Regions from separate parts of the Streptomyces sp. NPDC045846 genome, predicted to be linked through region 1. Evidence: riboswitches for the same ligand, from Rfam matches in the RefSeq annotation. Region 1 holds a riboswitch; the other holds the start of a gene.
The links. A riboswitch is a leader RNA that binds a small molecule or an ion and turns the genes downstream of it on or off. The one in region 1 is predicted to bind S-adenosylmethionine.
Positions count from the first base shown of each region.

Region 2: linked by a shared signal. The riboswitch ahead of thrC (threonine synthase) and the one ahead of AC07F3_RS27260 (aminotransferase class V-fold PLP-dependent enzyme) in region 1 are both predicted to bind S-adenosylmethionine.

Region 1 is NZ_JBWKKJ010000010.1:41,600-48,622, reverse strand. Features, by position in the region: gene AC07F3_RS27275 (hypothetical protein) at 1-83, opposite strand, end outside; gene AC07F3_RS27270 (rhomboid family intramembrane serine protease) at 239-988, shown strand; gene AC07F3_RS27265 (Lrp/AsnC family transcriptional regulator) at 985-1,266, shown strand; gene AC07F3_RS27260 (aminotransferase class V-fold PLP-dependent enzyme) at 1,489-2,874, opposite strand; SAM riboswitch class IV at 3,122-3,239, opposite strand; gene trpD (anthranilate phosphoribosyltransferase) at 3,362-4,426, opposite strand; gene qcrB (cytochrome bc1 complex cytochrome b subunit) at 4,612-6,237, opposite strand; gene qcrA (cytochrome bc1 complex Rieske iron-sulfur subunit) at 6,234-7,023, opposite strand, start outside.
Region 2 is NZ_JBWKKJ010000014.1:48,560-55,582, forward strand. Features, by position in the region: gene otsB (trehalose-phosphatase) at 1-288, shown strand, start outside; gene AC07F3_RS32745 (alpha,alpha-trehalose-phosphate synthase (UDP-forming)) at 576-2,054, opposite strand; gene AC07F3_RS32750 (glucosyl-3-phosphoglycerate synthase) at 2,138-3,085, opposite strand; SAM riboswitch class I at 3,222-3,367, shown strand; gene thrC (threonine synthase) at 3,385-4,692, shown strand; gene AC07F3_RS32760 (MoaD/ThiS family protein) at 4,724-4,999, shown strand; gene AC07F3_RS32765 (cold-shock protein) at 5,412-5,615, shown strand; gene groL (chaperonin GroEL) at 6,768-7,023, shown strand, end outside.

The sequences.
Region 1 (7,023 bases):
CGGGTGACATCGAAACGGGTGAGGTTTCCGCAGAGCGTGCAGCGCCACCGGGTCTCGGTGGTCATCTGGGGAACGGTGGTCATGTGGTGCCGTCCTCTTTTCCACTTCCATGGTCCAGGATCTCGCGGTGCGCCGTCGAACTGCGGGAGTACTGCCCGCAACCCTACGGCCTACCCGTCGGCCCTCGGCACGGCGAGGCGGTCTGTACCGAAAGCTCCCTTTGGGCCATTCTCTCCCCATGATCAAGTGGCGGGGAGCGGCGATCCTCAAGGGCGCGGTGCGGGGCCCGACCGTGACGTACGGGCTGATCACGGCGTGCTGTCTGCTCTTCGTCATCAGTCCGGTCTCCGGCCTGAACCCGGGGTACGGCACCGGCGACGCGATCCTGAGCGCCCAGAGCGACTACTTCGCCCGCTGGGGGGTCATCCCGCGGGACCTGATGGTGGGACGCCCGCACGCCCTGCTCACCCCGCTCACCGCCCTGTTCGTGCACGGCAGCTGGCTGCACCTGCTGGGCAACATGCTGTTCCTGTACGTCTTCGGCGCGATGGCCGAGGAGCGGGTGGGGCGCTTCGAGTTCGCCCTCTTCTACGGGGTGGCCGGCTATCTGGCGCTGCTCGGGTACGCGGCGGCGCACGCGGATTCGGACCAGACGCTCGTGGGGGCGTCCGGGGCCATCTCGGCGGTGCTCGGCGCCTTCCTCTGGCTCTTCCCCCGGGCCAGGGTGACCAGCATCTTCCCGTTCCTGCTGTTCCTGCCGCTGCGCTTTCCGGCCTGGATCGTGCTGGTCTTCTGGTTCGCCCTCCAGTGGCTGGCGATCCAGGGCTCATCGGCCGGGCCCGGCGTGGCCTACCTCGCCCATCTCATCGGCTTCGGCCTCGGCTTCCTCTACGCGTGGGCCCGGTTCGGCGGGGCGGATAGAGTGAAACGCCGAAAGCCCGTGAAGCCCGCGGGTCCGGCCGCCACCGAGGGAGAAAGCCAGCCGTGATCACCGCGATCGTGCTCATCAAGACCAGCGTGGACCGGATTCCCGAGATCGCGGAGTCCATCGCGGCGCTCGACAGCGTCAGCGAGGTGTACTCGGTGACCGGTACGTACGATCTGATCGCGCTGGTCAGGGTGGCCCGCCACGACGATCTGGCGGACATCATCCCCGGCAGCATCAGCAAGATCCCCGGCGTGGAGGCCACGGACACGCACGTCGCGTTCCGCACGTACTCCCAGCACGACCTGGAAGCAGCGTTCGCCATCGGCCTGGACTCGTAGCCCCCTGCGGGGTGGGCGTCGAAGCACGCCGGTCTGCGAACCGTGCGTGGCCGCTCGCGCAGTTCCCCGCGCCCCTGAGCAGGGTCGCCTTCAGCAGGACGCCCGCCACCAACGAGAGTGCCCACCCAAGCCCACCCAGCCCGTCCGGCGCTTGAGGACGAGCGCCCTCAAGGCGCGAACGGGGTCCGGGGCGGAGCCCCGGGTGGGCGTGGTCCGGCGGGGTTACACCGCCGGGACGCAGCGGCCCCCCTCCGTGCGGTACTGCCACTTCGCCCCCTGCGTGACCAGCTCACGCACCGCCCGCACGAAGCGGTCCACGTGCTCGTCCGGGGTCCCCGCCCCGAAGCTGACCCGGATCGCGTTGAGGGACCGCTCGCCCGGCTCCCCCTCGGGCGCACCGCACTCGCCCGGGTCCTGCGGGTCGCTGCCGAGCAGCGTGCGCACCAGCGGGTGAGCGCAGAAGAGGCCGTCGCGCACCCCGATGCCGTACTCCGCCGACAGGGCCGCCGCGAAGTGCGAGCTGTTCCAGCCGTCGACGACGAACGAGAGGACGCCGACCCGGGGCGCGTCGTCCCCGAACAGCGACAGCACCCGGACCTCGGGGACCGCCGCCAGGCCCTCGCGGACCTTCGCGATCAGGTGCCGCTCGCGCTCGACCAGCGCGTCGAAGCCCGCCTCGGTGAGCGCCTTGCAGGCGGAGGCGATGGAGTAGACGCCGATGACGTTGGGCGAGCCGGCCTCGTGGCGCGCGGCCGTGGTGTGCCACTCGACGTCCACCCCGCCGTCACCGCGCCGCGCGACCTTCTTGGAGGCGCCCCCACCGGCCAGGTACGGCTCGGCCTCCTGGAGCCAGTCCGCGCGCCCGGCGAGCACGCCCGAGCCGAACGGCGCGTACAGCTTGTGCCCGGAGAAGGCGATCCAGTCGACGTCCAACTCCCGTACGGAGACCGGGTGGTGGGGCGCGAGCTGGGCCGCGTCGAGCACGATGCGGGCGCCGTGCGCGTGTGCCGCGGCGGCGAGTTCCCGCACCGGCCACAGCTCACCGGTGACGTTGGACGCGCCGGTGACGCACACGAGCGCGGGCCCGTAGGGGTCGCGGTCGGCGAGCGCGCGCTCCAGGGTCTCGACGGCCTGCTGCGGGGTGCGCGGCGCGTTCAGGTACGTCACCCGGGCGTCGCGCCACGGCAGGAGCGAGGCGTGGTGCTCGGTCTCGAAGACGAAGACCTGGCAGTCGGCCGGGACCACCTGGGCGAGCAGGTTGAGCGAGTCCGTGGTCGAGCGGGTGAAGACGACCTGGTCGCCGGGGCGGCAGTCGAGGAACTCGGCCACCGTCTCGCGGCTGTTCTCGAACAGGTCGGTGGAGAGCTGCGAGAGGTAGCCCGCGCCGCGGTGCACGCTGCCGTAGTAGGGGGCGTACGCGGCGACGTCGTCCCAGACCCGCTGGAGGGCGGGCGCGCTGGCCGCGTAGTCGAGGGCGGCGTACGTCACCTCGCCGCCGGTGACCAGCGGCACGGTGACGTCGCGGCCGAGCACGGGCAGCGGCGCGGCACAGCAGGGGTCGGCGGACTGAGCGGCGGCGGGGACGGTGGCGACAGGGCGTGCGGACATGGCGGTATCTCCCGGCAGGACAAGGCGAGTTGACTTCGGACCCCGGGTACGGCGGCGTGACCCTGCATCGAGCGAGAGGGTGCGACTGCCTTGCCGTGTACGGGTGTTGACCTCGGACACGCAGCCCGAAGAAGGGTGCGCGGAGGATGTGAAGAAGGGGCGGTACGCCCTATCGCATTCGCTTGCTCACGAGACTGCTCCCTTGAGGACCAGGACCCCAGGGCTGTGACATCCGATGATGTCCAGGGGTCCGCGCTTGCCGTAGGCCTTGCTGCCTACGACCTGGTCTTCACCCGGGGCACCCCGCCACGGACGGAGGGTTGCCGGACAGCGAGCCGGGGCCTAAATCGCTGTCACTCATGACCTTGGACAGCATCCTGCCACACGTCCACGGGTGCGCAAGGCACAGTCCGCGATCCGGACTGCGCCTTGCGTCACATCACGTACGGAAGACGTGCGGAGGGCTGTGGACCGGGCGGCCCACGCCTCAGGCGTTGCTCGCCGCGACCCAGCGCTCCAGGGCGGCGCGGGCCGCCCCGGAGTCGACGGCCTCGGCGGCCCGCGCCATCGCGGCGCCGATCTGCCCGGCGAGCGGGCCCGGCCCGGGTTCGAGGGCGACCAGGGCCGCCGCCGAGTTCAGCAGCACCGCGTCCCGCACCGGACCGCGCTCGCCCGCGAGGAGACGGCGGGCGACATCGGCGTTGTACGAGGAGTCCGCGCCGCGCAGGGCCTCGATGGGCACGATCTCGATGCCGACGTCGCGGGGGTCGAAGCGCTCCTCGGTGACCTGGCCGTCGCGCACCACCCACACCCGGGAGGTGCCGGTGGTGGTCAGTTCGTCGAGGCCGTCGTCGCCGCGGAAGACCAGCGCCGAGGAGCCGCGCTCGGCGAGCACGCCCGCCACGATGGGCGCCATCCGCGCGTCGGCGACCCCGGTCGCCTGGGCGCGCACCCGGGCCGGGTTGGTGAGCGGGCCGAGGAAGTTGAACGTGGTGCGGATGCCCATCTCGCGGCGGGCGGCGGCGACGTAGCGCAGCGCCGGGTGGAACTTCACCGCGAAGCAGAACGTGATGCCCGCCTCCTCGGCGACCTCGGCGACGCGTGCCGGGCTGAGGTCGAGGTTGACCCCGAGCTTCTCCAGGACGTCCGAGGCGCCGCTGGCCGAGGACGCGGCCCGGTTGCCGTGCTTGACGACCTTGGCGCCGGTGCCGGCGACCACGATCGCCGACATGGTGGAGATGTTGACGGTCTTGGCGCCGTCGCCCCCGGTGCCGACGATGTCCACGCTGGGTCCGGGCACCTCGATGAGGTTGGCGTGCCGGTACATCGTGCGGACCAGGCCGGTGATCTCGGCGACCGTCTCGCCCTTGGCGCGCAGCGCCACCGCGAAGGCGGCGATCTGCGCGTCGGTGGCCTCGCCGCGCATGATCCGGTCCATCGCCCAGGCGGTCACGTCCGCGCTCTGGTCGGTGCCGCTCAGGAGCGCGTCCAGGACGCCCGGCCAGGAGTGGGCCGCCACGGTGTCGCCTCCGGTGGGGGTAACAGCGCTCATGCTCGCTCCTGGTGGTCAAGGGACTGGATACCGCCCGTAAGCCTATCGACAGGGGCGGCCCGCCCCGCGCCCGTGCCCGCAGTACGGACGCGCCGGGGACCGGGTACGCGAAAGACTCCGGCCCGGCCCCCGTCAAGGGGCCGGGCCGGAGCCTCGGTTGTGGCGACCGTCAGGTCAGGCGGGGATCAGTGGTGGCCGTGGCCGCTCGTGATCTCCTCGTACTCCTCGGCCGTCGGCTTGGGGATCTGGTTCCCCTCGCCGAAGTAGCCCTTGCTGAGCTTGGCGCGCAGCTTCTGCGTCCGCGAGATCTTGCGGGCGACACCGTTCTCGTCGACCGCCGGGCCGACCTCGACCGGCTTGTACTGCTCGTGCGCGGTGAGCTTGTAGCGCGCACCGGCGTCCAGCGGCTCGTGCACCTCGATGAACTCGCCGTGCGGCAGCCGCTTGATGATGCCGGACTCGCGTCCGTGCAGCACCTTCTCGGCGTCGCGCCGCTGCAGACCCAGGCAGATCCGCTTGGTGGCGATGAAGGCGAGGACCGGGGCCACGAAGAACGCGATCCGCACGAACCAGGTGATGACGTTGATCGAGAGGTGGAAGTGGGTCGCCCAGAGGTCGTTTCCACCACCGACGAGCAGCACCAGGTACCAGGTGATCCACGCGACACCGAACGCGGTGCGCGTCGGCGCGTTGCGCGGCCGGTCCGCGATGTGGTGCTCGCGCTTGTCCCCGGTGATCCAGGACTCGATGAACGGGTACACCGCGATGGTCGCCAGGACCAGCGGGAAGATCACCAGCGGGACGAACACACCCAGGACGAGCGTGTGCCCCCACAGGTTGATCTCCCAGCCCGGCATCACACGGATGAGGCCTTCGGAGAAGCCCATGTACCAGTCGGGCTGGGCACCGGTGGACACCTGGTCCGGCCGGTAGGGGCCGATCGCCCAGATCGGGTTGATCGAGGCGATCGCCGCGACCACCGCGATGACACCGAAGACCAGGAAGAAGAAGCCGCCCGCCTTCGCCATGTACACCGGGAGCAGCGGCATGCCGACGACGTTCTTGTTCGTACGTCCCGGACCCGCGAACTGGGTGTGCTTGTGGTAGAAGACCAGGATCAGGTGAGCCACCATCAGGCCGAGCATGATGCCCGGCAGCAGCAGGATGTGGATCGAGTAGAACCGGGCCACGAAGTCCCCGCCGGGGAACTCGCCACCGAAGAGGAAGAACGAGATGTACGTGCCGACGACCGGCACGGACAGGATCGCGCCCTCCATGAAGCGGACACCGGTGCCCGACAGCAGGTCGTCCGGGAGCGAGTAACCGGTGAAGCCGGTGAACATGCCCAGGACGAACAGCAGGAAGCCGAACAGCCAGTTGACCTCACGCGGCTTGCGGAACGCGCCCGTGAAGAACACGCGCATCATGTGCACGAACATGCCGGCGAGGAAGATCAGCGCCGCCCAGTGGTGGATCTGCCGGATCAGCAGACCACCGCGCACATCGAAGCTGATGTGCATGGTCGAGTTGAACGCCTCGGACATGTGCATGCCCTGCAGCGGCACGTACGAGCCGTCGTAGACGACCTCGTTCATGCTCGGGTGGAAGAACAGCGTCAGATACACACCCGTGAGGATGATGATGATGAAGCTGTACATGCAGATCTCGCCGAGCATGAAGGACCAGTGGTCCGGAAAGATCTTGCGCATGTTGGCCTTGGCCAGGGAGTAGATCCCGAGCCGGCCGTCCGCCCAGTCCGCGATCCGCTCACCGGCGGGCGCTTCGCGCCGTGCGTCTGTCGTGGTGCTCATCCGCGCTCCCAGAAGGCAGGACCGACGGGCTCTTCGAAGTCGCCGAGCGCTTCGAGGTAACCCTCGTCATTCACGCCGATCCGCAGCTGCGGAAGGGCGTGACCGGCCGGGCCGAAGATGACGCGGGCGCCGTCGGAGAGGTCGAAGGTGGACTGGTGGCACGGGCAGAGCACGTGGTGCGTCTGCTGCTCGTACAGGGAGATCGGGCAGCCGACGTGGGTGCAGATCTTCGAGTAGGCGACGATGCCCTGGTGCGACCACTCGAGCTCGCGCTTGTCCTTGATGTCCTCCGGCTTGATCCGGACGAGCATCAGGGCCGCCTTGGCGATCTGCGTCTGGAAGTCCTCCGCGTCCTCCTCCAGGCCCTCGGGCTTGGCGAAGGTGAGCGAACCGACCAGCAGGTCCTCGGGACGCAGCGGCTCGTTGGTGTTCATGTTGATCAGGGCCTTGCCCTTGGACCACATGGTGTGCCGCAGCTTGGTCTCGGGCAGCGTGCCCAGGTCGCGCAGCAGCATCACACCGGAGAGCGGCACCATCGCGAGCGCGCCGAACATGGTGTTGCGGATCAGCTTGCGCCGTCCGAAGCCGGACTCGGCCGCGCCCTGCTTGAAGTCGGCCAGGACCTGCGCCTTGACCTCCGGCGGGGCGGCGATCTCGTGCCGCTCGGCCGGCATCTCCACGTCCGACATCAGGGTGCGGGCCCAGTGGACCGCGCCCGCGCCGATGCAGAACAGCGCGACACCCAGGGTCAGACCCAGGGCGAAGTTCAGCGCGCTGACGTGCCCG
Region 2 (7,023 bases), on a different contig from region 1:
CTGGAGTTGAGGCCCCCCGGCATGGACAAGGGGGTGGCGCTTGCGGCGTACATACGCGAGGTGGGCGCGGAGTCGGTCCTGTACGCGGGCGACGACCTGGGCGACCTCCCCGCGTTCGCGGCGGTGGAGAAACTCCGCTCGGACGGGATGCCGGGGCTGCTGGTGGCGGCGGACACGGTGATCCCGGAGCTGGCGGAGAGGGCGGACCTGCGGATGTCCGGCCCGGAGTCGACGGCCCACTTCCTGACCACCCTGGCCACGCACCTGGAACGAACCCGCGCGAAGTAGCCCCGCCGGGCCGTGCGCGGCCCCGCGCCCCTTGGCAGGGACGCCTTTGCCAGGGTGCCCATGCGGGCCCGGCCCCTCGTCGGCCCGCGGACCGTGCGCGGCCGTTCGCGCAGTTCCCCGCGCCCCTAACAGCACGGGTGCTGGTCGGCACGAGCATCTTCAGCCCGTCCGGCGATTGAGGACGAGCGCCCTTTAGGCGCGAACGGGGTCTGGGGCGGAGCCCCAGGAGTCGCCCTCAGCCCTCCTCACCCCCGGAGGGTCTCGGGAAGGGGCGGGGTGGGGAAAGGTCACCCACCCAGCGCCTCAAGCTGGCCCAAGAACCACCGCCGGGGCGAAAGCGCCGTCCCCGCGGCAGCGAGCCGCTTCGTCCGCTCCCCCCGCTCCTCCACCCCCATGGCCAGCCCCGCGTGCAACGCGTCAGCCGTCCCCGTCACGTCGTACGGGTTCACGACGAGCGCGTCCTCCCCGAGCTCCTCGTACGCCCCCGCCTCCCGCGACAGCACGAGCACGCACCCCGCGTCGGACACCACGGGCACCTCCTTGGCGACGAGGTTCATGCCGTCCCGCACGGGGTTGACGAGGGCGACGTCCGCGAGGCGGTAGGCGGCGAGGGAGCGGGCGAAGTCGTCCTGGACGTGGAGCACGACCGGGGTCCAACCATCCGTCCCGTACGCCGAGTTGATGTCGGCGGCGATGCGCGCGACCTCCGCCGTGTAGTCCCGGTACACCGCGAGGTCCTGCCGCGAGGGGTACGCGAAGGCGACGTGCACGACCCGTTCGCGCCACTCGGGGCGCGTGTCGAGCAGGTGCCGGTAGGCGAGCAGGCCGCGCACGATGTTCTTCGACAGCTCGGTGCGGTCGACCCGCACGATCGTCTTGCGGCCGGCCCCGATCTGCTCGCGCAGGGAGACCATCCGCTCCTCGACGTCGGCCTCGTGCGCACGCCGGCGCAGGAAGTCGCCGTCCGCGCCGAGCGGATGGACGGCGATGTCCGTCTCGCGCGAGGGTGCCCCCGCCGAGCCGCGCCCGTGGCGGAAGAACCGTCGCCCGTCGCTCCCGGCGCCGGGACGGGACAGCTCGCCCTCGTCCGGCCCCAGCACGCCCGCGACGGAGTCCATGAACGCCGAGGCCCACCGTGAGGTGAGGAACCCGAGCCGGTCCGCCCCGAGCATCCCCCGCAGCAGCTGCCGCGCGATGTCGTCGGGCAGCATCCGGAAGTAGTCGACCGGCGCCCAAGGCGTGTGCGAGAAGTGGCCGATCCGCAGGTCGGGGCGGAGCTCGCGGAGCAGGCCCGGCACCAGCGCGAGGTGGTAGTCCTGCACCAGCACGCGCGCCCCGTCCGCCGCCTCGGCCGCGAGCGCCTCCGCGAAGGCCCGGTTGTACGCCTCGTACGAGGCCCACTGCCGCCGGAACTCCGCGTCGAAGACCGGCTCCAGCGGCGTCTGGTACAGCATGTGCTGGACGAACCACAGCACCGAGTTCGCGATGCCGTTGTACGCGTCGGCGAAGACGGACGCCTCGATGTCCAGCATCCGGACACCCGTCTCGCCCACGCCGCGCCGCACCGCCTCGCGGTCCCCGTCGCCGAGGGCCGCGCACACCCACAGCGACTCCACGTCGGAGCCGATCGCGCTGAGCCCGGACACGAGCCCGCCCCCGCCCCGCTTGGGTTCGAGCGAGCCGTCCTCCTTCAGGGCGTAGGAGACGGGGCCGCGGTTGGACGCGACGAGTACCTGGGCTCGGGGGGCTGCGTGCGCGGTGACCATGTGGCGAACCTAGCCCGCCCCGGGGACCCTCAAACACGCGTGCGCCCGCCCCCGGGGACCGGATCCGGCCACCCGCCGCCCGGCTATGCCGCCCGGTGGACCTGGTACTCCTCGACGTCCCGCATGGGCGGCCGCTCCTCGGTGTCCACGGCGTACGTACGTGGCACGAAGCCGTGCTCGCCGCGCTCGAACTGGGTCAGCTCCGGGCGTACGAGATGGCCCCGGGACAGCCGCAGCTGCGCGGTGCGGTAGATCGCGGCGGCCATCCGGCCGAGCGCCTGCCCGTCCTGGTGGCGGTGCTTGCGCACGCCCACGTCGACCTGTGCGAGCGCGTCCAGGCCCACCGTGTGCAGCGCGTCGACGAGGAGCGCGATCTCCACTCCGTACCCGACGGGGAAGGGCAGCCGCTCGAGGAGTGAGCGCCGGGCCGCGTACTCGCCGCCCAACGGCTGTACCACACCGGCCAGTTGGGGCCAGTGCAGGTTGAGCAGCGGGCGCGCCACCAGCTCGGTGACCCGGCCGCCCTGGCCCGCGGTCGCGCCGAAGGGGCGGTCGTACATCGCCTTGACGAAGTCGACGTCCGGGTCGGTCAGGAGCGGCCCGACGATCCCGGAGACGAACCCCGCGTCGAAGTCCTTGAGGTCGGCGTCGATGAAGCACACGACGTCGCCGCCGGTCACCAGGAGCGAGCGCCACAGCACCTCACCCTTGCCGGGCAGCGCGGGGACGCGCGGCAGGATCGCGTCCCGGTGCACGACCCGCGCGCCCGCCTTCTCGGCGACCTCGGCCGTACGGTCGGTGGAGCCGGAGTCGACGACCACGAGCTCGTCGACCAGGGGCACGGAAGCGGTCATCAGCTCGCGCCGGATCGCGGCCACGATGTCACCGACCGTGGCCTCCTCGTCGAGCGCGGGCAACACGACGCTCACCGTCGTGCCCGTCCGCTGTTTCGCGGCCAGGATCGTGTCGATCGGCCGCTGGGCCGCGGACCAGGAACGCCTGCTCAGCCAGCGTTCCACCTCTTCCAGCACGTTTCCCGGCCTCCTCGTGTGATCCATCTCGCGGTTCGGACGACTATCTCAACCGTCCAGTGCTTCGGTTACAGTCTTGAACAACGCGGATGACCGTCGCATGTCGGGGGTCGTCGTCACGCTGACAATCGAATACCGCTCATCCAGAGGGGCAGAGGGAAACGGCCCGTTGAAGCCCCGGCAACCCTCCAGTCGGTTCTCGTCGATCAAGACACGGGGCCACCGGCTAGGGAAGGTGCCAAATCCGTCTCATGGCGAAGTTCGCCCTGAGGAAGATGAGGAGAAAGGGCCTCCCCTCCATGTCTGCACAGACTGTTGACACCGCCTCTGTCGAGACCGCTTCCGGCACCCCCGTCGATCTCGGTCCCGCGTCCGGGCTTTCCTGCCGCGAGTGCGGCCAGCGTTTCGAACTCGGCCCGATCTTCGCCTGCGAACTGTGTTTCGGACCGCTCGAAGTGGCTTATGACCTGCCGCTCGGCGACCCCGAGGCGCTGCGCAAGCGGATCGAGGCGGGCCCCGAGAACATCTGGCGGTACGCGCCGCTGCTGCCCGTCCCCGCCGACGTGGCCGACAAGCCGAACCTGAACCCGGGCTTCACCAAGCTCGTCAAGGCCGAGAACCTGGCGCGCGAGCTGGGCGTCGAGCCCGGCAAGCTGTTCGTCAAGGACGACTCCGGCAACCCGACGCACTCCTTCAAGGACCGCGTCGTCGCCCAGGCCCTGGAGGCCGCCCGCGCCTTCGGCTTCACCACGCTCTCCTGCTCCTCCACCGGAAACCTCGCGGGCGCGGTCGGCGCCGCCGCCGCGCGGGCCGGCTTCCGCTCCTGCGTGTTCATCCCGCACGACCTGGAGCAGGGCAAGGTCGTCATGGCCGCGGTGTACGGCGGCGAGCTCGTCGGCATCGAGGGCAACTACGACGACGTGAACCGCTTCTGCTCCGAGCTCATCGGCGACCCGCTCGGCGAGGGCTGGGGCTTCGTCAACGTCAACCTGCGGCCGTACTACGGCGAGGGTTCCAAGACGCTGGCGTACGAGATCTGCGAGCAGCTCGGCTGGCGGCTGCCCGACCAGCTGGTCATCCCGATCGCCTCGGGCTCCCAGCTCACCAAGATCGACAAGGGGCTCCAGGAGCTGATCAAGCTCGGCCTGGTCGAGGACAGGCCGTACAAGATCTTCGGCGCGCAGGCCGAGGGCTGCTCCCCGGTCTCCACCGCCTTCAAGGCCGGGCACGATGTCGTACGCCCGCAGAAGCCGGACACCATCGCCAAGTCGCTGGCCATCGGCAACCCGGCGGACGGGCCGTACGTCCTGGACATCGCGCGCCGCACGGGCGGCGCGGTGGAGGACGTCGACGACGAGCAGATCGTCGACGCCATCAAGCTGCTCGCCCGGACCGAGGGCATCTTCGCGGAGACCGCGGGCGGCGTGACGGTGGGCGTCACCAAGAAGCTCATCGAGGCCGGTCTCCTCGACCCGTCGCTCACCACGGTCGTGCTCAACACCGGTGACGGGCTCAAGACCCTGGACGCGGTGGCCGCCACGTCCCAGGCGACCGCGACCATCCGCCCGAGCCTGGACGCCTTCCGCGACGCGGGCCTCGCCCACTGAGCCTCTGCTGATCGACTAGGAGTACCGAACCATGAGCGTGAACGTCCGCATCCCCACCATCCTGCGCACCTACACCGGCGGCCTGGCCGAGGTCGCCGCCGAGGGCGCGACGCTGGCCGAGGTCATCGCCGACCTGGAGAAGAACCACGCCGGGATCGCCGCGCGCGTCCTGGACGACCAGGGCAAGCTGCGCCGCTTCGTCAACGTGTACGTCAACGACGACGACGTGCGCTTCGAGCAGGGCCTCCAGACGGCCACGCCCGAGGGCGCCGGCGTCTCGATCATTCCGGCGGTCGCGGGCGGCTGAACCGCCGCGCCGTTTAACGCCGTCTGTACGCAGAGTTGCCCCCTCCGCACGAGAAGCGGAGGGGGCAATTCAGCATGGTTGAGCGGGGTACAGTTGGGGAAGCGCCTTCGCTTCCCGTGCCAAGTGCATATGAGAACGCGACAACATGAGGTCAAAGTGTGTGTGTCCTTTGTGCCTTAAGTGCGCTTTGCCCGGCCCGACTTGCCCCGGAATGCTGAATTCATGGCATTCCGTTCACTGCGTGTGCCCGGAATTCTCGTCCGATTGACCTGTTGCAGAGGGCAGTTGGGCAGATACATTCAGCCGCGGTCGACGCGTTCCGGCGCACACCCTCTCCTGTCGGAGGGTGGAGGTCTGACCCGGGTCCGCGAAGTGTGGTCCCGTGCAAGGGCCAGTAATAGGGGAGTTAGGCATGGCTCAGGGCACCGTCAAGTGGTTCAACGCGGAGAAGGGGTACGGCTTCATCGCGGTCGACGGTGGTGCGGATGTTTTCGTCCACTACAGCGCGATCCAGATGGACGGTTACCGCACCCTTGAAGAAGGTCAGCGAGTCGAGTTCGAGATCTCGCAGGGCCAGAAGGGTCCGCAGGCGGACATGGTCAAGCTCGCCGTCTGATCTCGGCGCGATCGGCCACCGACGCACGCACGCATGAAGGGGGCCACCCCAAGGGTGGCCCCCTTCACGCACCCCTGGGGCTCCGCCCAGGCCCGGGGGGCTTGCCCTGTGCGGGGTTGGATGGTTCCGCACCCTGGGGCTGCGCCCCAAACCCCGGGGGCGCTTGCCCACCCGCCCGCCCGTTGCGCAGGGGTTGGATGTGCTGAGCCCTGGGGCTGCGCCCCAGACCCCCTTGAGGGGCTCCGCCCCTCGACCCCCGGCGGGGGCTCCGCCCCCACACCCCCGCTCGCGCCTGAACGGCGCTCGTCCTCAAACGCCGGACAGGCTAAAGATGCCAGCACCGGCCCGCCCCCCAGTACCGCCAGGGGCGCGAGGAACTGCGCGAGAAGCGACCACGGTCCGCAGGCGAAGGGGGTTGAGGGGCGCGGGGAACTGCGCGAGTCACCATGCACGACGCGAGGCCGAGATCGGGTCAAGGGGCGCGGGGAACGGCGCGAGAAGCGGGCACGGTCCGCAGATCGAAGGGGGTTCAAGGGGCGCGGGGAACTGCGCGAACAACCACGCACGACGCGAGGCCGACATCGGGTTAAGGGGCGCGGGGAACTGCGCGAGCAACCACGCACGGTGGTCAGGCGCGGGACGGCCTGATAGGGGCGCGGGGAACTGCGCGAGCAACCGCGCACGGTGGTCAGGCGCGGGACGGCCTGATAGGGGCGCGGGGAACTGCGCGAGCAACCGCGCATGGTGGTCAGGCGCGGGACGGCCTGATAGGGGCGCGGGGAACGGCGCGAGCAGCCACGCACGGTGGTCGGGCGAAGAACGGCCTGAAAGGGGCGCGAGCAACGCCGCGCGGCCCGCCGACGAAAGACCGGCTTCGTCAGGAGCCGGGGCGCGGGGGCGGAGCCCCCGCCGACACCGGGCGGCACCGCCAAGCCAAAGCCCCCCGGTTCAAGAGACTCGCTTGCACTCGCAGGTGCCGAGTGCTAATCATTGGGCTTAGCACTCTCCGAGTGAGAGTGACAGAACTTGGATCGGGTCAGTGAGGCCCGCAGACCGGGTGGGGCAAGGAACCACAAGGGCTGCAGGCCGTCCGTCGCGGGCACCGGCGCGATCCACGAAGAACGCCACCCCTGTCCGGGAGGACCACTTCACATGGCCAAGATCATCGCGTTCGACGAGGAGGCACGGCGCGGTCTCGAGCGCGGGATGAACCAGCTCGCCGACGCCGTCAAGGTCACCCTCGGCCCCAAGGGCCGCAACGTCGTCCTCGAGAAGAAGTGGGGCGCCCCCACGATCACCAACGATGGTGTTTCCATCGCCAAGGAGATCGAGCTCGAGGACCCGTACGAGAAGATCGGCGCCGAGCTGGTCAAGGAAGTCGCCAAGAAGACGGACGACGTCGCCGGTG